2 regions of the Hydrogenophaga sp. NH-16 genome follow, and region 2 is predicted to be linked to the other one. Evidence: predicted binding sites of a transcription regulator. Region 2 holds the regulator's gene; the other holds the start of a gene.
What was found. The regulator FNR, encoded in region 2, switches genes on or off when oxygen is low (the NO sensors DNR and NnrR bind a similar motif). The targets are predictions, from matches to a motif close to TTGATNNNNATCAA.
Positions count from the first base shown of each region.

Region 1: a site for FNR is predicted at 1,290-1,303, ahead of DD542_RS05910 (DUF3149 domain-containing protein). Genes of this name have one in related genera too.

Region 1 is NZ_CP029344.1:1,211,682-1,215,049, forward strand. It holds gene tatC (twin-arginine translocase subunit TatC) at 1-43, shown strand, start outside; gene DD542_RS05905 (trypsin-like peptidase domain-containing protein) at 44-1,189, opposite strand; gene DD542_RS05910 (DUF3149 domain-containing protein) at 1,366-1,515, shown strand; gene DD542_RS05915 (Nif3-like dinuclear metal center hexameric protein) at 1,614-2,399, shown strand; gene pdxA (4-hydroxythreonine-4-phosphate dehydrogenase PdxA) at 2,404-3,368, shown strand, end outside.
Region 2 is NZ_CP029344.1:3,007,104-3,010,471, forward strand. It holds gene hemN (oxygen-independent coproporphyrinogen III oxidase) at 1-1,321, opposite strand, end outside; gene fnr (fumarate/nitrate reduction transcriptional regulator Fnr) at 1,499-2,218, shown strand; gene DD542_RS14475 (hypothetical protein) at 2,297-2,590, opposite strand; gene DD542_RS14480 (FixH family protein) at 2,638-2,874, opposite strand; gene ccoG (cytochrome c oxidase accessory protein CcoG) at 2,968-3,368, opposite strand, start outside.

The DNA.
Region 1 (3,368 bases), 1.8 Mb from region 2:
CAAGGCCCCCGAGGAATCCGTGAAGGACAGCGCGGCGTCCTGATCAGCGGTTGGGCTGGGGCCTGGGCAGGTTGCGCTTGCCCGGCGTGATCTGGATGCGCTGTTTTCCGTCCTTCCTCACGATCTCCAGGCTGGAGGGTTCGCCCGGCGCGAGAGCCGCCACGGCAGACAGCAACTGGGACACGTTGCTGACCGGTTTGTCTCCCACTTGGGTCACCACATCGCCAGGACGGATGCCAGCCTGGGCGGCCGGCCCGTTCTGCAGCACGCCAGTGATGATGACACCCGTGCCCGAGGGGATCGAGAAGCTCTCGGCCAGCTCAGGGGTCAAATCCTGCGGCTCCACACCGATCCAGCCCCGGGTGACCTTGCCATCGCGCACGATGGCGTCCATCACGCTGCGCGCGGTGGAGGTGGGGATGGCAAAACCGATGCCCATCGACCCGCCCGAACGCGAATAGATCGCGGTATTGATGCCCATCAGGTGTCCGTGGATATCCACCAGCGCACCGCCCGAATTGCCCGGGTTGATGGCTGCATCGGTCTGGATGAAGTTCTCGAACGTGTTGATGCCCAGCTGGGTGCGTCCCAGGGCACTGACGATGCCGCTCGTCACGGTCTGACCGACCCCGAAGGGGTTGCCGATGGCCAGCACCTGGTCGCCGATGAACAGCGCCTCGGAATTGCCCAGGGTGATCACGGGCAGGCCACCGAGATTGATCTTCAGGATGGCCAGATCGGTTTCCGGGTCGGTGCCGATGACCTGGGCGGTGCTTCGCCGGCCATCGTTGAGCACCACCTCAATCTGGTCTGCTTCTTCGATCACGTGGTTGTTGGTGAGGATGTAACCCGCTTCGCTCACGATCACGCCGGAGCCCAGTCCGGCCTGAGGTTGTCCCTGTCCCTGCTCTCCAAAGAAGAATCGGAACCAGGGGTCGGCCATCTGCGCCTGATCGGGGGCCTTGCTGGTGTTGATGCTCACGACCGCAGGGGAGGCCCGCTTGGCCGCTTCCCTGAAGCTGTTGGGCGACGGTTCGCCAGAGAGAGTTCCGGGCGATTCAATCACCGGCACCACCGCAGGCAGCACATTGCGTCGGTCCAGCCAGTGGGGTTTGAGCGTGCCCACGACAAAAAGGACAGCCACCGCAACAGTGACGGTTTGGGCAAAGAGGAGCCAGATGCGTTTCATGGTGAACGGGTGCAAAAGGAACGGGCGCTCGGGAGCGTTTCGCGGCATCCCTGCTGACATTGTCACGTATATGACCACGTGGCTCGCCGGTTCAAGCCGATTGATGCAGATCAATGCGTATGGCGTGGCTTGGGGATGCAATGGCCGTCTGTTGTCACAGAGGACTGGAGCACACGATGAAAGCCATTGCAGATCTTTTTTCCACCGACTATGGTCTTTTCAGTATCGCAGGCATCGCTTTCATGATCGGCATGGCGATCTGGTTCTACCGGTTCTTCAACCGCAAGATGGTGGAGTCCGAGCGGGCCGAGCGCAAGCGCGGCTGAGCAGCGCCTGTCGCGGCAGCGTCCCCGGGTGGGCGATGACAGAATAGGACACGGTCGCCAGGATGTCCCTGGCGGCCGGTTCTGATATCACTGCCTCCATGCCACCCGATACATCTCCCGGTCAAGGCGTCTCGCGCGACGAACTGCTCGCAGCCTGCGACCGCCTCCTGCAACCTGCGCTTTTCAAGGACTACGGACCCAACGGTCTTCAGGTGGAGGGCCGGGTGCGGGTGCGCAAGCTGGTCAGCGGGGTGACCGCCAGCCTGGCGTTCATCGATGCAGCCATCGACGCCAGTGCAGATGCCCTGTTCGTGCACCATGGACTGTTCTGGCGTGGTCAGGACGGGCGGGTGACGGGCTGGATGAAGCAGCGTCTGGCGCGCCTGCTGTCGCACGACATCAACCTGCTGGCGTATCACCTGCCGCTGGATGCACATGCCGAGCTGGGCAACAACGCGCAGCTGGCACGCCGAATCGGTGTGCGCGTGCTGGATGCAGGGGAAGGGCGCTTTGGCGACCAGTCGCTGGGTTTCCTGGGTTTGCGTCCGCCAGCGCCGGCTGCCGAACTGCTCAAGGACATCGAGTGTTCTTTGGGACGCGCCGCGCTGCTGGTCGGCGATCCGGGGCGCCGTGTGGAGCGCGTGGCGATCTGCACGGGCGGTGCCCAAGGCTATTTCGAGGCGGCCATCGCTGCTGGCGCCGACGTGTTTGTCACGGGGGAGATATCCGAGCCCCAGACGCACTACGCGCGGGAGGCTGGTGTGGCCTATATCGCCTGTGGTCACCACGCGTCGGAGCGCTACGGCGCGCCAGCGGTGGCTGGTCACGTGGCGGAGCTGCTCGGCATTGAGCATCAGTTCATCGACATTCCCAACCCCGCGTAACACTGTGACCACTCCTGTTTTCGAGAGTCCCGGTCGTCACCGCCCGCTTGTGATCACCATGGGAGACCCCGCTGGGATCGGACCCGAGATCGTGGTCCGTGCTTTGCTGGAACGCCCCGATCTGCAGGAGCAGGTGGTGGTGGCCGGTGATGCGGCCACCCTGCGGCGCGCCGCGGAAGTGGTCCGGCTGCAGCGCGGTGGTGTTCCGCTTGACGTGGTGGTGCTCGATGGGCCGGGGGAATGGGCTCATGCAGCTCGCCAAGGGCTCGCATTGATACAGACCTGTGCGCCGGGCCTATTGGTGCCATGGGGCCGAATCAGTGCCGAAGCCGGCCGAGCCGCAGCTGACAGCATTGCTGCTGCCGCACGGTGGGTATTGACAGGTCAGGCGAGGGCATTGGTCACTGCACCTGTGCACAAGGAGTCTCTGGCCGTCGCGGGGTTGCCGCACCCGGGGCACACAGAGTTCCTTCAAGCCCTGGCGGCTGAACACCTGGGTGTGCCTGTGAGCGAGATGCCGGTGCGCATGATGCTCAGTGCGCCTGGGCTGGCCACCGTGCTGGTGAGCATCCATGTGTCGTTGCGGCAGGCACTTGAGGCTGTCACCACCGAACGCGTGATGGACACTATCCGTATCACCGCGGCGCACTATCACCGCTGCGGCATGCCTGACGTTCGCATCGCCGTCGCTGGGTTGAATCCTCATGCTGGCGAGGGTGGTCTGTTTGGTCGGGAAGAAATCGAGATCCTGCAGCCGGTTGTGGATCGGGCCCGTGCCGATGGATTGAACGTCAGCGGCCCACACGCGCCCGACACCGTGTTCATGCGGGCCCGCCAGGGTGAGTTCGATGTGGTGGTTGCCATGTACCACGACCAGGGGCTGATTCCGGTCAAGCTTCTCGGCCTAGAGCATGGCGTCAACACCACGCTGGGCTTGCCCATGGTTCGCACCAGCCCCGACCATGGCAC
Region 2 (3,368 bases):
CCATGGCAATGGCGCGAACCAGATACCAGCCCGACGGCGTCACCTCCACACCTGAGTCGTCGATGCGAACCAGTCCGTGCTCGGCATAGCCAGCCAGTACCTCCAACTCGCGCGCAAAGTAGCTCTTGCAGTCGATCAGGTGCCCCAGGTTGATCGATTCGAACTGAAGCTGCCCCTGACACATCAGCGACATGATCACGGAGCGGCGCAGCAGGTCGTCCCTGGTCAGTGCCAGTCCACGCACGATCGGCAGCCGCCCCTGGTCCAGCGCGTCGTAGTACTCCTCGATCGTCTTGGCGTTTTGGCTGTAGGTCGCACCAATGCGGCCGATGGCCGAGACACCCAAAGCGATCAGGTCGCAATCCGGCTGCGTGCTGTAGCCCTGGAAATTCCGGTGCAGGCGCCCTTGCCGCTTGGCCACCGCCAGCGCATCCGTGGGCAGCGCAAAGTGATCCATGCCGACATAGACATACCCCGCATCACTCATCGCATCCAGTGAAGCCGACAGCATCGACAGCTTGTCTCCCGCGCTGGGCAACTCGGCAGCGACGATTCGCCGTTGCGGCTTGAAACGCGCCGGAAGATGCGCGTAGGCATACAGCGCGATGCGGTCGGGGCGCAACTGGTTGACCTGGGCAAGCGTACGGGCAAACGACTCAGGGGTCTGCAGCGGCAATCCATAGATGAGGTCCACATTCACCGACTCAAACCCGATCTTGCGGGCTGTCTCGACCAGAGCGAACACCTGTTCGGCCGGCTGAACCCGGTGCACCGCTTTCTGAACAGCGGGATCGAAATCCTGTACACCGAAACTCAGTCGGTTAAAACCCAACCTGGCCAGTGTCTGCAAGCGCTGGTCCGTCACCGTGCGGGGGTCAACCTCGATGGAGTACTCGCCTCCGGGCACGAGCGTGAAGTTGCGCCGGATCATCGTCAGGAGGTCTTCCAGCTCGGCGTCGGACAGGAAGGTGGGCGTCCCTCCTCCCAGATGCAGCTGGGACACGGCATGCCCTTTGCCGAAATGCTGTACCTGCAGCTCCACCTCACGCGACAGATACCGCAGGTATTCCGCAGCCCTTTCGTGGTGTTTGGTGATGACCTTGTTGCAGGCGCAGTAGTAGCAGACAGACTCGCAGAAAGGAATATGTACGTACAACGACAGCGGCAACGCGAGCGAGCCTGCCCGACGTTGTTCCAGCGCCTGGATGTAGTCGCTCTCCGTGAACGCTTCTACAAAGCGGTCCGCGGTGGGGTACGAGGTGTAGCGGGGCCCCGGGATGTCGAATCGCTTGAGCAATTCGTCTGAAATGGCGTGACTCACAAACAATTCTCCAGTTCTCAGCGCGAATGTGCACCAAGGCGGAAATCGCACCCTTGATCAAGATCAAGGGCCATCCAAGCCCCGGGTTTTCCCCCATGCTCGCAACGAGGATGAGAGCGCCCGCCTTGCTGGCACTTGTGGCCATGCGTTAAGCTTCGGGCGAAATCTGGAAGATTTATGGACATTCACAGCATCAAAGTCGCCTGTTCCAGCTGCAACCTTCGGGAGTTGTGTTTGCCAATGGGCCTCAATCCCGAGGAAATGGGCAAGCTGGACACCGTGATCTCCACGCGCAGGAGGATCAAGCGGGGAACCGCGCTGTTCAACACCGGCGACAAGTTCACTTCGCTCTACGCAGTGCGCTCGGGCTTCTTCAAAACCTGCGTGACCACGGCCGATGGGCGAGACCAGGTCACCGGCTTCCAGATGACCGGAGAAATCATCGGCATGGACGGCATCGTCAGCGACCGCCATTCCTGCGACGCGATTGCGCTTGAGGACGCCGAGGTCTGTGTGATGCCGTTTGACCAGGTCGAGGAACTCTCGCGGGAGTTCACCACACTGCAACACCATGTCCACAAGATCATGAGCCGGGAAATCGTCCGCGATCACAGTGTCATGCTGCTGCTGGGCAGCATGCGTGCCGAGGAACGTCTCGCAGCGTTCCTTCTCAATCTCGTCCAGCGTCTGCATGCACGAGGTTTCTCGCAGTCAGAGCTCATCCTTCGGATGACCCGGGAGGAGATTGGAAGTTACCTGGGCATGAAGCTCGAGACCGTGAGCAGGACTTTCTCGAAGTTCGTTGAGGAAGGCACCATCGAAGTCAAACAACGCTACGTACACATCAAGAACACCGATGCACTCAAGCAGATCGTGAACCCTCAGAGCTGCCGTTGAGTCTGGGCGTTTGAACGAAAGAAACCCCGCTTGGGCCCAAGGCCTGAGCGGGGTTTCTCTTTGTGTGCAAGCCGAGGGTTAGCCGCACCCGCCGTTGCGGGCGCAGTCCCGGGGGCGCTCCGCTTCGGGAACCGGGCAGCGGTTGACTTCGAACGGAGACATGGACAACAGGGTGGTCAGCGCGCTCGATGCCATGGTGACGCCCCAGAACACAAAGAACGCCAAGGTGTAGATGGCTTGGCGAGACAACTCCAGGGGGCTGCCGAACCAATGGAGATCACCAGGGTCGACCATGGCGAAAACAACCATCTCAAGCACGGCAGCCACCAGAAAGGCAGGCCAAGCTATCCACATCCACCGCTGAGCATTCATGAGCGTCACCTTCACTCCTGTGTTGTCACATCCGGTGGTGTGGCGTCCTACTTGGAGGGTGCCGCCGGGACGACGGGGGAGGCGGCGTGATTGCGGGCCTGATGGGCCGGCTGCAACTTGGCCATCGCATCGACCTTGGCCTGCCCTTCCAGTCGCTGAGCCGCCGCAAGATCCCTCTCGTAATCGGACTTGTTGAGCACAGGGTCTGGATTCTTCACGGCGATGACCACGGTGACCAGACCTGCAATGATGACCAGCAAAGGACCGCCCACCACCATCCACATGTGCGGGACCTTCCACCAAGGTGTGCTTGGTGCGCGGTCAACTGGACGAGAAATTGCTGACATGACTTGTTCCATAAGGCTTATAAATCCAGTTTAGCGCGGAACGATGAAGACCGCCTTCTCCACGACCTCGGACGCATCAGCGGCGGTGGACCGGACGGTGAACCGTATCGGGTGCGATCCGGCGGGTGCGGCGTTGGGCGGGATCTGCACCCGCACGGCGGCGGAACGCACTTCAGTGGAAAGCACGTCCACCTCGGTTTCCGACGCGATCATCACGCCCTCAAGACCGTCGACGCTGATCTGGTAGCGCTGCGGCGACTCGGTCGCATTCATGATCTGCAGGCGGAACACGTTTTCGATGCGCCCCTGCTCCACCATGCGCGCCAGCGCGCCACGGTCGCGAATCACATCAACTTTCAGCGGCGTGCGCAGGAAGAGACTGACAAACACAGCCAGGGTGATGACCGCCAGAACGCTGGAGTAGACGAGCA